Regions from separate parts of the Acidaminococcus nyctereutis genome, predicted to be linked through region 2. Evidence: riboswitches for the same ligand, from Rfam matches in the RefSeq annotation. Region 2 holds a riboswitch; each other region holds the start of a gene.

Region 1 (5,858 bases), on a different contig from region 2:
CATCCGGACAAAAGGCGGATACTGCAATTCCTTCCGCAGTGCCAGTTCCCTTTGGGCAAAACCATCATAATCCTGCCGGGCCGCCATCTGGAGGATGGGATTCTCCGCGTCATAGGCTTGGAAGATCACCTGACCCGGTCTATCTCCCCGTCCAGCTCGCCCAGCGGCCTGGGTGAGCAGGGCGAAACAGCGTTCTCCGCTGCGGAAATCCGGCAGATTCAGCTGGGAATCGGCACTGAGCACCCCCACCAGCGTCACGTTGGGGATATCATGGCCCTTGGCCACCATCTGGGTCCCCAGCAGCACATTATAGTCCCCGCTGCGGAACGCCTGGAGGATCCGGTCATGGGCGAATTTTTTCCCAGTAGAATCCTGGTCCATGCGCAGAGGCTTCACTCCCTGACACAGGTCCCGGATCTCCGTCTCTGCTTTTTCCGTCCCGGTCCCAAAGAACCGGATCCGGGGACTGCCGCAATGAGGGCAGCGGGTGGGGACCGGTTCCGTATGGCCGCAGTAATGGCACTCCATCAGCTGCTCCCTGGCATGGTAGACCAGAGATACCGCGCAATTGGGACAGCTAAGAGATTCTCCGCAGTCCCGGCACAGGACAAAAGTCGAGAATCCCCGCCGATTCAGGAGGATGATGGCCTGTTCACCCTTTCCCACCGTAGTCTCCAACCGGGAACGCAGGACATCGGAAAGGACGCTCCGGTTCCCCCGCTGCAGCTCTTCCCGCATATCCACAATGGATACTTGGGGAAGATGGCTTCCAGCTTTGGCCCGATGGGTCAGCCGCAGATGGGTGTAGATGTCTTTTTCCGCCAGATAATAGGATTCCAGGTCCGGTGTGGCAGATCCCAGGACCACCGGGACCTTCCACTGATGGGCCCGGTACTGGGCCACCAGACGGGCATGGTAACTGGGCCGTTCCTCCTGTTTGTAGGCTCCCTCGTGTTCTTCATCGATGAGGATCAGACCCAGCGCAGAAAAGGGACAGAACACCGCAGACCGCACTCCGATCAGCACCCGGGCCTGTCCAGAACGCATCCGGCACCATACATCCGCCCGTTCCCCAGAGGAAAGCCGGCTGTGTGCCACAGCCACGGCCGCCCCGAACCAGGCTTTGAAGCGTTTGACCACTTGCCCAGTCAGGGCGATTTCCGGCACCAAGACCAGGACCTGCCGACCTTCCTGGAGGGCCTTAGCCGTGAGACGCAGATAGACTTCCGTCTTGCCGCTGCCAGTGATCCCCTGGAGGAGAAATGTCCTGGCTTCCCGCTTTTCCTCTGCCGCCTCTACTGCCAGGATGGCAGCCTGCTGCTCTTCTGTCAATTCCAGGATTTCTTTGGGAGCTTCCAGTCCCTGGTAGCTGTCCCGGAGGATCCGCCGGCGCCCTTCCGAGAGCCATCCCTTCCGGACCAGGTTCCGCAATACCTCCGCCGAGATGCCCTGTTGTTCCAATGCTCCAGCACTCAGCTCTTTCCCCCATGGCAAAAGGCCCAGGGCAGCCTTCTGGCTTTTGCCCCGGACCTCTCCGTTCCCATTTGCCGCCAGCCCTTCCGGTGTTATGGCAAAGGTCCGTTCGGTTTTCTCCCGCAATTTATATTTTACGTCATAGGACAGGACAACAGCCTGCCGGGTGATCAGCCCTTTCAGGGCATCTTCTCCTCCAGGCAGCTGGCGGATGGCTTTCCTGGGCAGAGGTCCCTTCAGCGTCAGGAAGTCATACAACTCCTGTTCTGCCGGGGAAAGTCCGGCTGCTCCAGGTACGGTCACATATTTCCCCACTGCTGCCAAACTGCGTTTACCTGGGATGAACAGGCGCAGGGCTTCGGCCAGCGCACACAGATAATATCGGGACAGCCAATAAGCTGTAGCCAGCATCTCGTGGTCGAACCAAGGCTCCGTCCCTACCACATCGGCGATGTCTTTCAGCTCCCGGGTACAGTCTGGTTCCCGGTCCTCTTCCACGATGAACCCTTCCAGCAGCTGCTGGCCGAAAGGCACCACCACCCGCCAGCCCTGGTCCAGGAAATCCAGGGTTTCCGGGACATGGTAGGTGAACTGCCGAAAGATGTTTTTGGCCGGCAGATTGATGGCAACCTTTGCGTATTCCATCTTATTCCAGTGCTTTTTTCAGCACGTCCACTTTATCCAGCCGTTCCCAGGGCAGATCCACATCGGTCCGGCCGAAATGGCCATAGGCCGCCGTCTGCCGGTAAATGGGGCGGCGCAGATCCAGGCTCTTGATGATACCCGCCGGGGTCAGGGAAAAGTTCTTTTCGATCAATTCCACGATCTTGTCTTCGGGAATGGCCGCCGTGCCAAAAGTATTCACACTGATGGATACAGGGCGGGCCACCCCGATGGCATAAGCCAGCTGGATCTCGCACTTTTTGGCCAGACCGGCAGCCACCACATTCTTAGCCACATACCGGGCTGCATAGGCGGCACTCCGGTCCACCTTGGTAGGATCCTTCCCAGAGAAGGCCCCGCCTCCATGCCGGGCCATGCCCCCGTAGGTATCCACGATGATTTTCCGTCCTGTCAAGCCGGAATCCCCTTGGGGGCCGCCGATGACGAAACGGCCGGTAGGATTGATATGATAGATGGTCTCTCCATCCAAGAGATCCGCTGGCACCACCGGCCGGATGACCTGTTCCAGGATATCCTTCCGCAGCTGTTCCATGGAAACATCCGGGCTGTGCTGAGCTGAGACCACGATGGTATCCACCCGGACCGGTTTGTCCCCATCGTATTCCACGGTCACCTGGGTCTTGCCGTCCGGACGGAGATAGGACAGGGTCCCGTCCTTGCGCACCTGAGCCAGCCGACGGGCCAGCTTATGAGCCAAGGAAATGGGCAGCGGCATATATTCCGGCGTCTCGTCCGTGGCATAGCCGAACATCATGCCCTGGTCCCCGGCACCGATCCTTTCCGTCTCATCCTGGGCACCCTGTTTGGATTCATCGGATTCATCCACGCCCTGGGCAATATCCGGAGACTGTTCATCGATAGAGATCAGCACGCCGCAGGTGGAACCATCAAAGCCATATTTGGCGCGGTCGTAGCCGATATCGATCACCGTCTGCCGGGCGATCTTGGCAATATCCACATAGCAGCTGGTGGAGATTTCTCCTACAATATGGATCTGGCCGGTAGCCACCAGGGTTTCGCAGGCGACTCGGGCATCCGGGTCCTGTTCCAGGATGGCATCCAGTACCGCATCAGAGATCTGATCGGCGATTTTATCAGGATGGCCTTCCGTAACTGATTCAGACGTAAAAACTTTCTTCATTTTTTCCTCCTTACAAAAAAAATACTCTCAAACATGAGAGTACCTATAGGACTCTCATCTTACAATCGACAGACCGCATTGCAGGAATTAGCACCGTTGGCCCAAGGCCATGGTTGCTGTGGCTTCATTGGGCCATTCCCTCCGCCACTCTTGATGAGCAATATGTGATTTTGCTTTGTAATTATAACAGATACAGTAGCAAAACACAAGCTGGACCCACTCAATAGTGGACCACATCCTGCTCTTTCTGGATCTTTGCCAAGATGGGACGGGCTGCCTCACTCTGGAGGAAGTCCCAAGTCGTAGGAGGGACCTGCTCCCGGACCCCTTCCCAGTTGCCTTCCTGGATGGCTTTCCGTACGGTGGAGGCGCTGACCACTTCCCCCTGTTCCGCCCGGCGGGGGACTACGATGCATTGGATCCCGGCTTCTGGCAGACGCTGCTGCATCACCTGGTTGTAGAGGCCAGTGACTACGCTGGTAGGTTCTTCCCCCACATACCGGGAAGTAATGCCCAGCCGATGGGCGATTTTCGTAAAGATGGCCAGATCCAGGTTGGCATGGCTGGCGATCACGGCTTCTGCATCCTTCTGGAAATAGCTGGGGAATGTAGCCTGACTGATGATATAGGGCCCGCTGTCATGGTACCGGATGTTGGTCAGATGACGGGTCCCCTCCAGGATGAGTTTTTTCCGCACCGCATAGGGAAACAGGCTGGCATCTTCGCTGACCATGAAAAGATGTACTGCATCATTTTCCCCAGCAGCCTTTTCCACCAGATACTGATGCCCCAAGGTAAAAGGATTGGCATTCATCACGATGGCTGCCACTTTCAGTGCATCGATCCGGCTTTGGGCCAGCTGATCCAGATAACTGGAAAACCCATCTTTCCGATTTTCCATGAACACGATCTGGTCTTCGATCCGGGCAATTTCATAGAAGCCCAGATCTCCAAAGAATTTGGCCGAGCTGCACTTGGTATAGAGGAATAGATGGAGATGGCCCCGTTCATACTGGATCTGGACCAGATGGGAAACGATTTCGTTCATCAGCCCTTCGCCCTGATGCCGATGATCCACTGCCATACAGCGCAGGGTATTGCCAAAACAGCTACCGGTAGCAATGGCCTGATAGTCGCTGTCAAACATCACACAGGTATAATCCAGATTGGCATCCCGCCGGATCCCTTCCTGTTCCAACAGTGCATCCACTTGGGCATTGGTCCGTTTATCGGAAGGATATACTTGGGAAATAAAATAATCAGACATCATTTGTCTCCTTCTGGTTTTAAAGTCACCCCATTATATCACAAAAAAGGGTTGGGCTGCGTTGGTCCGCCAACTAAGATCTTTCCTGGCAAAAAAAAAGGCTGTACAGACCGCCGACATCGATCTGTCGGCAATCTTGTACAGCCTTTTTTATCCACACCAGTATCTGAATACAGTTACCGGGCTCTCTTATTTTGCAAAGTAACGGGCCAGCAGGCCATCGAATACGCGGCCATGACGGGCTTCGTCCTTGGCCATTTCATGGACGGTATCATGGATGGCATCGTAGCCCAGCTGTTTGGCCAGGGTAGCGATTTCCTTCTTGCCAGCGCAGGCACCCTGTTCAGCAGCAGCCCGCATCTCCAGGTTCTTTTGGGTGCTGTCGGTGACTACTTCACCCAGCAGTTCTGCGAATTTGGCTGCATGCTCTGCTTCCTCGAAAGCGATCCGTTTGTAGGCTTCCGCCACTTCCGGATAGCCTTCCCGGTCAGCCACCCGGCTCATGGCCAGATACATGCCTACTTCGGAACATTCGCCGGTGAAGTGCTGACGCAGGCCTTCCAGCACCCGTTCATCCACGCCTTTGGCAACGCCGACCACATGTTCATCGGCGTATTCCTTGACGCCTTCTTTCAGTTCATCGAATTTATCTTTGGGAGCGCCGCACTGCGGGCACTTTTCCGGAGCTTCTTCGCCTTCATAGACATAACCGCACACTCTGCAAATGAACTTTTTCATGATATTGCCTCCCCTGATTTACACAGTTTACAAGATTTTGTATTTGTTAATATTAATTATCTCTTACGGTTATTATTATAACAGACTCTTAAAATAATGCAAGTCTTTTTGGAAAATATTTTTCCATTTGATATGTTTTTTATGAGAACCTGTCTAAGAGCTGCTGGAGCCTCTCCTTCAGCCTCTCTTTCCGTTTTCGGGGATCTTTTTCTTCCTGTCCCAACTGCTGCCGGTATCTTCCCATCTGTTCATTGAGGGCACCTAGTCCCTGCGGCAGGACTTGTTGGATCCGGCTTTTCACATACTGTGCCACCAGGGGGCTCCTGCCACCGCTGCTGACAGCACAGATCACTTCTCCCTCTTTCAGCAGGGCCGGAAAGATGAAGGAACACAGCGCCGGATCATCTACTACATTCACTGGGATTTTCTGTTCCTGACAAAGACGGCTGATTCTTTCATTGATCGCTCTTTCATTGGTCGCAGCCACGACCATCTGCCATTTTTCCCGGAAGATGTCCTCTTGGCTGAAATTCCTTGCTGCTATTTGGACCGGCA
Region 2 (5,858 bases):
GCCGGATCGTGGGGGACTACCGGAGAGTGGCCCTCTACGGCATCGACTTCCTGATCGACAAGAAAAACGAAGACCTGGACAACTGCGGCTGCGGCGTCATGACCGATGACATCATCCGGCAGCGGGAAGAACTGGCGGAACAGATCCGGGCCCTGAAGCAGATGAAGGAAATGGCCAAAGTCTACGGCTATGATATCTCCGCTCCGGCCAAGAACGCCAAGGAAGCTGTCCAATGGCTGTACTTCGGCTACCTGGCTGCTGTGAAGACCCAGAATGGGGCCGCCATGAGCGTGGGCCGGATCTCCACCTTCCTGGATATCTATATCAGCCGTGACCTGGCCGAAGGGACCCTGACGGAAGAACAAGCCCAGGAACTGATCGACCACCTGACCCTGAAATTCCGCATGGTGAAATTCGCCCGGATCCCCTCCTATAACCAGCTGTTCTCCGGCGACCCGGTATGGGCCACCCTGGAAATGGCCGGCATCGGCATGGACGGCCGGCACATGGTCACCCGGAACGACTACCGGTTCCTCCACACCCTGGAAAACATGGGGCCTTCTCCGGAACCCAACCTGACTGTGCTGTATTCTTCTGCACTGCCGGATAACTTCAAGAAATACGCCGCCCACATTTCCATCACCACTTCCTCCATCCAGTACGAAAACGACGATGTGATGAAGCCGGTATGGGGCGATGATTACAGCATCTGCTGCTGCGTATCTGCCACCCAGACCGGGAAGGAAATGCAGTTCTTCGGGGCGCGGGCCAACCTGGGCAAATGCCTGCTGTACGCCATCAACGGGGGCAAGGACGAAAAATTCCTGACCAAGGACGGCAAACACATGCAGGTAGGGCCGGAATATGCACCCATCACTTCCGATGTGCTGGATTATGGCGAAGTGATGCACAAATTCGACCTGATGATGGACTGGCTGGCCGGGCTGTATGTGAACATCCTGAACCTGATCCAGTACATGCATGACAAATACTACTACGAAGCGGCTGAAATGGCCCTGATCGACACCGATGTGCGCCGGACCTTTGCCACCGGTATCGCCGGGTTCTCCCATGTGGTGGATTCCCTGTGCGCCATCAAATATGCCAAAGTATCAACGGTCCGGGATGATTCCGGCCTGGTGGTGGACTACAAGATCGAAGGGGACTTCCCCAAATACGGCAACGATGATCCCCGGGCGGATGAAATCGCCGTGTGGCTGCTGAAGACCTTCATGACCAAGCTGCGGAAGCACTACACCTACCGGAATTCCGAAGCCACCACCTCCATCCTGACCATCACTTCCAATGTGGTGTACGGCGGCGCCACCGGTGCCCTGCCTGATGGACGGAAGGCTTACACCCCGTTCGCTCCTGGTGCCAACCCGGCCTATGGTGCGGAACAGAACGGCCTTCTGGCATCCCTGAACTCCGTAGCCAAACTGCCGTACGAATACGCGCTGGACGGGATTTCCAACACCCAGACCATCGCTCCGGAAACCCTGGGCCACAACGAAGAAGAACAGAAAGCCACCCTGGTACGGGTGATGGACGGTTACTTCGACCAGGGAGCCCACCACCTGAACGTGAACGTGTTCGGTGTGGATAAGCTGATCGACTGCATGGAACATCCGGAAAAACCGGAATACGCCAACTTCACCATCCGGGTATCCGGCTACGCGGTGAAATTCATCGACCTGACCCGGCAGCAGCAGCTGGACGTCATCGCCCGCCGCGCCCACCAGAAGATGTAACTGTTCTCACCTCAGTTACAAAAAGTCCTTGACTTTCCTAGTCAACTAGTGTAGAATCAAAACCATCAAAATCACATACCTTCATCGAGAGCAGCAGAGGGATTTGGCCCTATGAAGCTGCGGCAACCCCCGGACGGGAAGGTGCCAATTCCAACAGGGATCTTCCCTGGCAGATGAAAAGCGAGCTCAGTCATCGGAAACGCCATCTGCCCAGCAGGTGGCGTTTTTCTTATGAGGCTTTCGGGAAGGCAACAAAGGAGAGATGTTGAATGAAACTGAAGAAATGGATGGCAGCAGTGGTAACCGTCCTGGCTCTGGCCAGCCTGGTCAGCGGCTGCGGCAGCGACAAGAAAGCGGCAGCGCCGGCGGAAAAGAAGACCATCACTGTAGGGATCACCCCCGGGTATTCCGAACAGATCATGGAAGTGGTGAAGAAGGAAGCGGAAAAGCAGGGACTGAAGGTGGAAATCAAGACTTTCTCCGACTACGTGACCCCGGACCAGGCCCTGGCCCAGAAAGACATCGACCTGAACTCCTTCCAGCATGAACCTTTCCTGCTGGCCTTCAACAAAAAGAACGGCACCAAACTGGTGAGCATCGGCAAGACTTACCTGGCGCCCCTGCGGCTCTATTCCACCAAGATCAAGAATGTGGCGGACATCAAGGACGGAGACAAGATTGCCATCCCCAACGATCCTTCCAACGGAGGCCGGGCCATCCTGATGCTGAGCAAGCTGGGCCTTTTGAAAGTGAACCCTGATGTAAAGGCCACGGAACTCACCGTCAACGATATTACGGAAAACCCGAAACACCTGCAGATCGTGGAACTGGAAGCTGCTCAGCTGCCCCGGAGCCTGGATGACACAGCCGCTTCCATCATCAACGCTGGCTATGCCAATTCCGCCGGCCTCTCCACGGACCTGGCCATTGCCAAGGAAGACAACACCAGCCCCTATGTGAACATCATCGCCGCCCGGGAAGAGGACAAGGATAACCCCACCTACAAGAAGTTCGTCCAGATCTTCCAGAGCCAGCCGGTAAAGGATTATATCCTGGAAAAATGCAAGGGCAACCTGGAACCTGCCTGGTAAATAAGAAAGAAGGGAAACGTCGTGAGTCTGACAGAAGAAGAAAAATATACCGCCCATCTCCAGCGGTTCATCCAGTGTGCCACCGTGTCCAACGCCAATGTGGACAAAGTGGACTGGAGCCAGTTCGAGAAACTCCATGAGGCATTCCGGGAATTCTATCCCCATATTTTCAGACTGATGGAGCTGGACCAGGTAGGCCAGGCCGGCCTGCAGTTCCATCTGAAGGGCACGGGCAGTGACAAGAAGCCGCTGCTGCTCATGGCCCATCAGGATGTGGTGGAAGTGGGGGACGGTCGCCAGTGGACCTTCGATCCCTTCGGGGGCGAACTGATCGATGGCTGCATCTGCGGCCGGGGCACCACCGACTGCAAGCATCTGTTGCTGGCGGAAATGGAAGCGGTGGAAGCCCTGCTGGGGGAAGGCTGGCGGCCTGCCTATGACCTGTATCTGTCCCTGGGGTACAGTGAAGAAGTGTACCTGGAAAACGATGTGGACGGAGCGGAAAAACTCACCCGGAACCTGGAACAAAAGGGCGTCCGTCTGGGTACCGTAGTGGATGAAGGGGGCGGCCTGTTCCCGGCGGGGGACAAGCTGGAAGCCAAGATCGGGGTAGCGGAAAAATCCCCGGTGAACTTCGAGATCTACGCCAATTCTCCCGGAGGCCATTCCAGCCGTCCGGGGAAGGGCACGGCCCTGGGGACTTTGGCCAAAGCCATTGTGGCCATCGAATCCCATCCGTTCCCTTACCGGTTCACCCCCCTGACCCTGGCCCATCTCCAGAAAAGCGCCAAGCTCCAGGAAGGCAGCCGCCGGGCCATCTATGCAGATCCGGAGGGCCACTGGAAGGAGCTGTGCCAGTTGGCCCAGGAAGATCCGGCACTGGACGCCCTGCTCCACACCACCATCGCCTTTACCATGGCCGAAGCCAGCAAGCAGCCCAATGTGCTGCCCAGCCATGCAGCCGCCCAGATGAGTGTCCGGGTGCTCCAGGGAGATACGGTGGAATCCTGCGAAGAGTATTTCCGCCAGTTCCTGCCGGAAGGGGTGGAAATCCGCCACGTGTCCGGGAAGGACCCGCTGCCTGCTTCCGACCCCCAGGGGTACGGGATCCAGGTGGCAGAAAAGGTCTTGAAAGAGCAGTACGGGGATAAGGTGGATGTGGTGCCTTTCCTGATGCTGGGAGGCACGGACAGCCATTATTACAAGCGGATCGCCGACAATGTGATGCTGTTTTCCGGGTATTGCTGGGATGGACGGTGGGGAGCAGCCCACCAGGTGAACGAAAAGATCCCCGCCGATGCCCTGAAGGGCAGCGTGGACTTTTTCAAGAAGTTCCTGCGGGAATATTGAGATGGAACTGACCTATCTTGTCGATGGGGCCCATGCCGGATACTGCGTACGCCAGGCAGCCCGAGGCCCCATGCACCTTTCGGAAAAGCTCTGGCGGAAAATCAAATGGAACGGTACCATTACGGTGAACGGATCCCCGGTTTCCAGTCCTTCTCACAGGCTGGAAACCGGGGACCGGCTTGTATTCCGCTGGGAAGAAAAAGCGGCGGTGATCCCCGTCCATCTGCCCCTTTCCCTTTTGTATGAAGATGAGGACCTGCTGGTGGTGGATAAGCCGGCGGGGATGCTGATCCATCCTACTTATGCTGGGGCACGGGATACCCTGGTCCAGGCCGTGGGAGGGTATTTCCGCCGGACCGGACAGCACTGCGGCATCCATCCCCTGTACCGGCTGGACCGGGATACCACCGGGGTCCTGATAGTGGCCAAATCCGCTTTTGCCAAACACGCCCTGACCCGGGATCACAGCCAGATCTGCCGGGAATACCTGGCCATCTGTGAAGGCAGGCTGGAACTGGGCACAGGCGGGATCTGCCATCCCATCGGCCGGGTGGCAGAAGGAGTGGACCGGTGGATGGTACGGGAAGATGGCAAGACGGCCATCACAGATTACCAGGTGCTGGGCTTCCGGGGAAACAATACTGTACTGCGGATCCACCTGCTCACCGGACGGACCCATCAGATCCGGGTCCATTTTGCCCATGCAGGCCATCCGCTGTTGGGGGATCCTCTGTATGGCCAAGAGCACAGCAGTCTGGAGCGCCAGGCCCTCCACGCCTGGACCGTCCGGTTCCGCCACCCTCGGACGGGAGAGGAGATGTTCTTCCAGGCGCCTGTACCGGAAGATATGAGAAAGGGTTTGCTGCACGAGTGAAAGCCATACACGTGCAGCAAACCCTCTTTATTTTATCTGTACTGGTACCTTTTTCCCGATGGACAGGGAAGCAGGGGCCACCTGGCAGTCGTAGGCCAGGATCTGGACACCGGCTTCCTGGGCCTCCAGGAGAGCTTGGCCGAAATCCGGATCGGTTTTCCAGTTAGGCTCGAAATGGTCCACATTTTCCATCTGGATCACTAGGAATACATAGGCGCCGTATCCTTCCTGGCTGGCCCGGATCAGTTCGTGGAGGTGCTTGGCTCCCCGGGCCGTAGGGGCATCAGGGAAGCGGACCACTCCACGGTCTTCCAGGGTGACGCCTTTGACTTCCAAAAAGGCTTTTTGGCTGCCTTGTTCCAGGTAAAAATCGAAACGGGACTGGTCGTACCGATATTCCGGCTGGATCCGGGTAAGACCGGGGAGACCGCCCTGTTCCAGCCATTCCTGGACCACTTTGTTGGGCGCCTGGGAATCCATATTGATCAGCCGGGACCCTTTTTCCACGGCCACCAGGTCGTATTTCGTCTTCCGTTCGGGATTATCGCTGGCCGTCAGGTAGACAATGGCACCGGGGACCAGCAGTTCCCGGCAGCGGCCGGTATTTTTTACATGGCAGGTCTCTTCCCGGCCGCCGATCTCCACCTGGGCGATGAACCGGTTGGGCCGGGAAAGGAAGCGGCCGGAAGTGATGTTGGGATAGTGCATGAGAGATCGCTGCGTCCTTTCTTACCACAATTTCAGGCATTCCAAATCGTCCGGTACGTAGAGGTTCCCTTTATAGTATCCTTT
Region 3 (5,858 bases), on a different contig from region 2:
GACTAGTGACAAGTGACCAGTGACAATTTTTACAGCTGTTTCTCCTTCCGGATCCGGATGGCATTGGCGTGTGCCTGGAGCCCTTCCGCTTCGGCCATGGCGATGATGTCGTCCGCTGCTTCCGCCAGGGCTTCTTTGGTATAGGAGATGATGCTGGTCTTCTTCATGAAGGTCTCCACATTCAGTACGGAATAGAACCGGGCCGTGCCACCGGTGGGCAGGATGTGGTTGGGCCCGGCGTAATAGTCCCCCAGAGGTTCCGGAGAATAGGCTCCCAGGAAGATGGCGCCGGCGTTGCGGATCTTGGGCACCAGGGCAAAAGGCTCTTTGGTGTTGATCTCCATGTGTTCCGGAGCAGAGATGTTGGCCATTTCTACCACCGTATCCATATCCTTGGCCAGGATGATCTTCCCCTGTACCGCCAGGGACTGGGCAGCGATTTCCTTCCGGGGCAGCTTCTGGAGCTGGACTTCCACTTCGTCCGCCACTTTCCCTGCCAGTTCTTCATCGTCGGTGATCAGGATGGCGCAGGCCAGAGGATCGTGTTCCGCCTGGCTCAGCAGGTCTGCCGCCAGGTACTGATAATCTGCGGTTTTATCCGCTACGATGAGGATCTCGCTGGGGCCGGCCAGCATATCGATATCCACATGTCCGTAGACCGCCTTCTTGGCCAGGGTCACGAAAATGTTCCCTGGGCCGGTGATCTTTTCCACTTTGGGGATGGTTTCCGTCCCGAATGCCAGGGCAGCCACGGCTTGGGCCCCGCCCATCTTATAGATTTCCGTTATGCCGATTTCTTTGGCCGTAGCCAGCACATAGGGGTTCATCTTCCCATCCCGGCCGGCAGGAGCTGCCATGGCGATCCGGGGCACTCCCGCTACTTTGGCAGGCACTGCATTCATGATCACGCTGGAAGGATAAGCTGCGGTGCCGCCGGGGACGTAGATCCCCACGCTGTCCACCGGGGTCATCTTCTGGCCCAGGAAGGACCCATAAGCCCGGGGAGTGAGCCAGGTCTTGGGCAGCTGTTCCTCATGGAACTTCCGCACATTGGCGATGGCCCGGCGGATAGCGCCCATGGTCTTTTCATCCACGGCCTTTTCCGCTTCCGCAAATTCCTCTTCCGTCACCCGGATGGTGGCGGGAGTCAGATCCGCTCCATCCAGCTTCTTGGTATATTCGAAGAGGGCTTCATCCCCTTTGGCACGGATATCATTGACGATGATGTCTACTTCTTCCGCTGCGGTGAGAGGCCGGCCGAACATTTTTTCTACGGCTGCCGCCACTTTCGGGGACAGTTTTACTTCATCAAAGGATTTCTTTTCCAAAAGACGGCTGATTTCTTCTGCCGTGCTCTTTCTTTCATCATAGACTTTCATTCTGGTTTTTCCTCCTTCAGGACCACTTTCAGATCTTCTACCAGCTTCCGGATCCGGTCGTACTGCATCTTGAAGCTGACTTTATTGGCAATGAGACGGGCGGTGGACGGGAACACCGTAGCTACTTCCTTCAGATGGTTTTCCCGCAAGGTCCGGCCTGTCTGGACGATATCCACGATCATTTCGCTGAGCCCTACGATGGGCCCCAGTTCGATAGAACCATTCAGTTTAATGATTTCCATCTGCATCCCTAGCTTGTCGAAGAAATCCGCCGCGCATTTGGGATATTTGGTGGCCACCCGCATATGGGCGTAATCGGTGATCTCAGGCAGTACTTTGGCTTCCGGCACCGCCATCATCAGATGGCAGCCGCCATAGCCCATATCCAGCAGTTCGTAGATGTCCTTCCGCTCTTCATTGAGCACATCCTTGCCGATGATGCCGATATCCGCCGCTCCGTATTCCACATAGGTGGGCAGGTCCACCGTCTTCACGATGATGAACTTCACCTTGGTCTCTTCATTGGTGATGACCAGCTTCCGGGAATCTTCCACCACGTTTTCCGCCGCATAACCGACCTTGGCAAGGAGTTCCACAGATTTTGCAAAAAGTTTTCCCTTAGGCAGGGCAATTGTCAAATAATCCATTCCGTTTTCTCTCCTATCCTACATATGCTACGGCTTCACACCGGTTGGCCGCACAGGCTTTGGCTGCTTCTTCCGGGGTCAGGGCATTGGTGGCCACTTTCACGTTCTTGCCGCCCTTGCGCAGCTCGATGGCCTTCTGGATGGCTTTGTCCTGGCAGCCAGGAGCCCAAGCAACGTAGATATCCCATTTAGATTCCCGGTTGAACCGGCCGTCCCGGCGCAGGGACAGGATGATCCGGTCGATGCCCATGGCAAACCCCGTAGCCGGTTCCGGATCTCCGAAGGCTTCCATCATATGGTCGTACCGGCCGCCACCGCAGATATTGAACCCGATCTGGGGGGCATAGGCTTCGAACACCATGCCGGTGTAATAATCGAAGTTCCGGATCAAGGACAAGTCGAAGGACAGGTACTGGTCCACCCCGTAGGATTCTGCCAGTTTATAGATGGCTTTCAGGTTCTTCAGGGCATCCAGGCTCTTAGGATTCTTCACCCGGGTTTCCAAGGTATCCAGCAGGTCCCGGCCGCCTTGGAGATAGAGCAGATCCCGGAACAGGTCCTTCAGTTCCTTGGGGATGAACCGATCGGCTGCCTCTTCCAGGCCTACTGCATTGTGGCTCAGGATCATGGTCTTGACGAAGTCCGCCTGCTTGTCCGTCAGCTTGGCTTCTTCCATGAGCCCCGCCAGGAAAGCGCTGTGACCGATGCTGATGAGGAAATCCTGGAGTCCGGCGGCCTGCAGGCTGCTGACGGCCAGGGCCAGGACTTCTGCATCCGCCATGGGAGCTTCGGCTCCGATCATCTCGATCCCCGCCTGGGAGAATTCGCACTGGCGGCCGGCCTGGGTCTGTTCGTGACGGAACACATTGGCGATGTAGAACAGCCGCTTCACACCCCTATCGTTCTTCAGCCGGGTGGCCACCATCCGGGCCAGAGGGGTGGTCATTTCGCTCCGGAGCATCACCGTCCGGTTGTTCCGGTCCATGAACCGCATGCTTTCATCGCTGATGCCGGCCCCGCTCAGGGCAAAGGTGTCGGCGTATTCAATGGTCGGGGTGATGGCTTCATCATACCCCCAAGAAAGGAAATTCCCGGCGATCCGGTCTTCCAGTTCCCGTTTCATCCGGGCATCCCCCGGCAGGATATCTTTGGTCCCGTAAGGGATCCGCAGTACAGTACTGTTGCTCATTTCTCGTTAGCTCCTTCAGTCAAGATGGGGATCAGGGTGCGATACCCTCCCGCTCCATAGTTCAGACAACGATTGACCCGGGATACGGTGGTGCTGCTGGCGCCCGTATCCTTGACAATCTTGGCATAGTTTTCGCCGCGATGAAGACGCACCGCCACTTCCAGCCGCTGGCTCAGTGCCTTCAGCTCATTGGGGGTGCAGATATCTTCCAGGAAGGCCAGGCTGCCGTCCACATCCTGCAGCAGGGTAAAGGCTTTGGCCAACTGTTTCAGTTCCCGTTCATTCAATCCGGCTACCATGATCGTAACCCCTTTCTCTTCCAGATTCCTTACTGTTCCGGTCGCTTCCGGAATATTTGCTTTACTGATTTATTACTTTACTACGATGACGCGATAAATGCAAGTAGTTTTTGGGAATTTGTGAAAATTTTTTGAGGGATGGGATAAAGTGGTTAAGTGGATAGGTAGTTGAGTGTTTCTTCCTTCAATCCCCATTGACAAACTGTACTTTATACGGTATCATTTAATTCGCATTGATTTCATCGAGAGTAACGGAGGGACTGGCCCAATGAAGTTACGGCAACCATCAGCGGCTCAGCCGGCTGAACGGTGCTAAGTCCACCAGGCAGTGCCTGAAAGATGAAGATGAGTAAGCCTAACTGATTCCTCTTCACATCAGATGAAGAGGTTTTTTTATTTCTACGGAGGTGAACCCCCATGATAGAACTGCAGCATATCGAAAAGATCTATCATACAGCTTCAGGGGATCTGCATGCCCTGAAGGATATCAATCTGACCATCGATGAAGGCGAGATCTTCGGGATCATCGGCCTATCCGGGGCCGGCAAGAGCACCCTGGTCCGGTGCATCAACATGCTGGAAAAGCCCACCAGCGGCAAAGTAATCGTGGACGGCCAGGAGATGACCGCACTGGGCGAGGAACAGCTGCGGAAGGCCCGGCAGAACATCGGCATGATCTTCCAGCATTTCAATCTGCTCTCCAGCCGCACGGTCTACGGCAACATCGCTTTCCCCCTGGAAATCCAGGGCATGGACAAAGCTGCCATCCAAAAGAAGGTGGCTCCCCTGCTGGACCTGGTGGGACTCAGCGACCGTGCCGACCACTACCCCAGCCAGCTTTCCGGCGGGCAGAAACAGCGGGTAGGCATCGCCCGGGCCCTGGCCAGCGACCCCAAGGTGCTCCTGTGCGATGAAGCCACTTCTGCCCTGGATCCCCAGACCACGGAAAGCATCCTCTCCCTGCTCCGGGACATCAACAAACGGCTCCACATCACCATCGTCATGATCACCCACCAGATGAACGTGGTGAAAGAGATCTGCGACCGAGTGGCCGTCATCGAAAACGGGGAGATCATCGAACAGGGCTCCATGGTGGATATCTTCACCAATCCCCAGAAAGCCACTACCAAAGAATTCGTAGCCAGCATCCAGCACAATGACCTGCCGGATTTCGTCAAGAAGCTGGACATCCACAAGGAATACCGTCCCGGAGACAAGGCCCTGGTGAGCCTGAGCTTCATCGGGGACAGCGCCGGGGAGCCCATCGTCTCCGTGCTGATCAAAGAATACGATACCAACGTGAACATCCTCACGGCCAATATCGAAACCCTGCAGGATACCCCCTTCGGGACCCTGCTCATTGAAGTAGAAGGCGACGAGGACCACCTGAAAAAGGCCCTGGATTACCTCCATGAAAGACAAGTGAAAGATGAGGTGATCGGTTATGTCTCCTAATATGATCCATCTGCTGGTCAAGGCCCTGGGGGAAACCCTCTATATGGTGGCCCTGTCTGCTGCCATTGCATCCCTGTTCGGCATCCCCCTGGGGGTGATCCTGACCATTACCGGAAAAGGCCACATCAAAGAGAATGCTGCTCTCCACAAGACCCTGGGCTCCATCGTCAACGCTCTCCGTTCCGTGCCCTTCATCATCCTCATGGTGGCCATCATCCCCCTGACCCGGCTGATCGTGGGTTCTTCCATCGGGACCACCGCTGCCATCGTCCCGTTGACCATTTCCTGCACCCCGTTCATTTCCCGGATCATCGAATCGTCCCTCCTGGAAGTGGATCCGGGGGTCATCGAGGCAGCCCAGAGCATGGGGGCCAGTCCCATGCAGATCATCTGGAAAGTACTGCTGCCGGAAGCCATGCATTCCATCGTGCTGGGCATCACCTTGGCGGTGATCAGCCTGATCGGTTCCAGTGCCATGGCCGGCGCCCTGGGTGGCGGTGGCCTGGGAGACTTGGCCATCCGGTACGGCTATCAGCGGTTCCAGGCAGATACCATGGTGGCCACGGTGATCGTGCTGATTGTCCTGGTCCAAGTGGTCCAGACCATCGGGAACCGGATCTCGGCTAAATTGAATAAGACGAAAATCAAATAGGATAGGGGCTGTTGCACAGAACGTACAACGGCCCCTTCCTTTCGTGTATAATAGTTTTGCAGGATTCCTAAACTGCCCTGCCCTCTGCTTAATAATCTTTAATCATGGATCTTTTTTTAATTCTTTGACTTTTTTAGATTCCCGCCTGGTCACCATAGACGAAGGCCTGCTGCATGAAGGTCCTTTGCTGTTCCATTTCTCGATACTCCAGGAACTGGTCGACTGCACCGGCGAGCA

The links. Region 2 has a riboswitch for S-adenosylmethionine ahead of ACTUHY_RS09770 (MetQ/NlpA family ABC transporter substrate-binding protein). Riboswitches for the same ligand answer to the same signal wherever they lie in the genome.
Region 1: linked by a shared signal. The riboswitch ahead of metK (methionine adenosyltransferase) and the one ahead of ACTUHY_RS09770 (MetQ/NlpA family ABC transporter substrate-binding protein) in region 2 are both predicted to bind S-adenosylmethionine.
Region 3: linked by a shared signal. The riboswitch ahead of ACTUHY_RS01585 (methionine ABC transporter ATP-binding protein) and the one ahead of ACTUHY_RS09770 (MetQ/NlpA family ABC transporter substrate-binding protein) in region 2 are both predicted to bind S-adenosylmethionine.

What each region holds. Positions count from the first base shown of each region.
Region 1 covers NZ_JBQOUY010000010.1:57,624-63,481, reverse strand. Annotated here, with positions in the region: gene priA (primosomal protein N') at 1-2,118, opposite strand, end outside; gene metK (methionine adenosyltransferase) at 2,120-3,298, opposite strand; SAM riboswitch class I at 3,350-3,458, opposite strand; gene citC ([citrate (pro-3S)-lyase] ligase) at 3,519-4,568, opposite strand; gene ACTUHY_RS06680 (ferritin family protein) at 4,755-5,303, opposite strand; gene ACTUHY_RS06675 (precorrin-2 dehydrogenase/sirohydrochlorin ferrochelatase family protein) at 5,443-5,858, opposite strand, start outside.
Region 2 covers NZ_JBQOUY010000021.1:23,767-29,624, forward strand. Annotated here, with positions in the region: gene pflB (formate C-acetyltransferase) at 1-1,751, shown strand, start outside; SAM riboswitch class I at 1,830-1,931, shown strand; gene ACTUHY_RS09770 (MetQ/NlpA family ABC transporter substrate-binding protein) at 2,021-2,842, shown strand; gene ACTUHY_RS09775 (M20/M25/M40 family metallo-hydrolase) at 2,864-4,192, shown strand; gene ACTUHY_RS09780 (RluA family pseudouridine synthase) at 4,194-5,066, shown strand; gene sfsA (DNA/RNA nuclease SfsA) at 5,094-5,774, opposite strand; gene ACTUHY_RS09790 (MBL fold metallo-hydrolase) at 5,796-5,858, opposite strand, start outside.
Region 3 covers NZ_JBQOUY010000002.1:26,921-32,778, reverse strand. Annotated here, with positions in the region: gene hisD (histidinol dehydrogenase) at 30-1,379, opposite strand; gene hisG (ATP phosphoribosyltransferase) at 1,376-2,026, opposite strand; gene hisZ (ATP phosphoribosyltransferase regulatory subunit) at 2,040-3,215, opposite strand; gene ACTUHY_RS01590 (YerC/YecD family TrpR-related protein) at 3,212-3,514, opposite strand; SAM riboswitch class I at 3,751-3,860, shown strand; gene ACTUHY_RS01585 (methionine ABC transporter ATP-binding protein) at 3,932-4,969, shown strand; gene ACTUHY_RS01580 (methionine ABC transporter permease) at 4,959-5,621, shown strand; gene ACTUHY_RS01575 (hypothetical protein) at 5,755-5,858, opposite strand, start outside.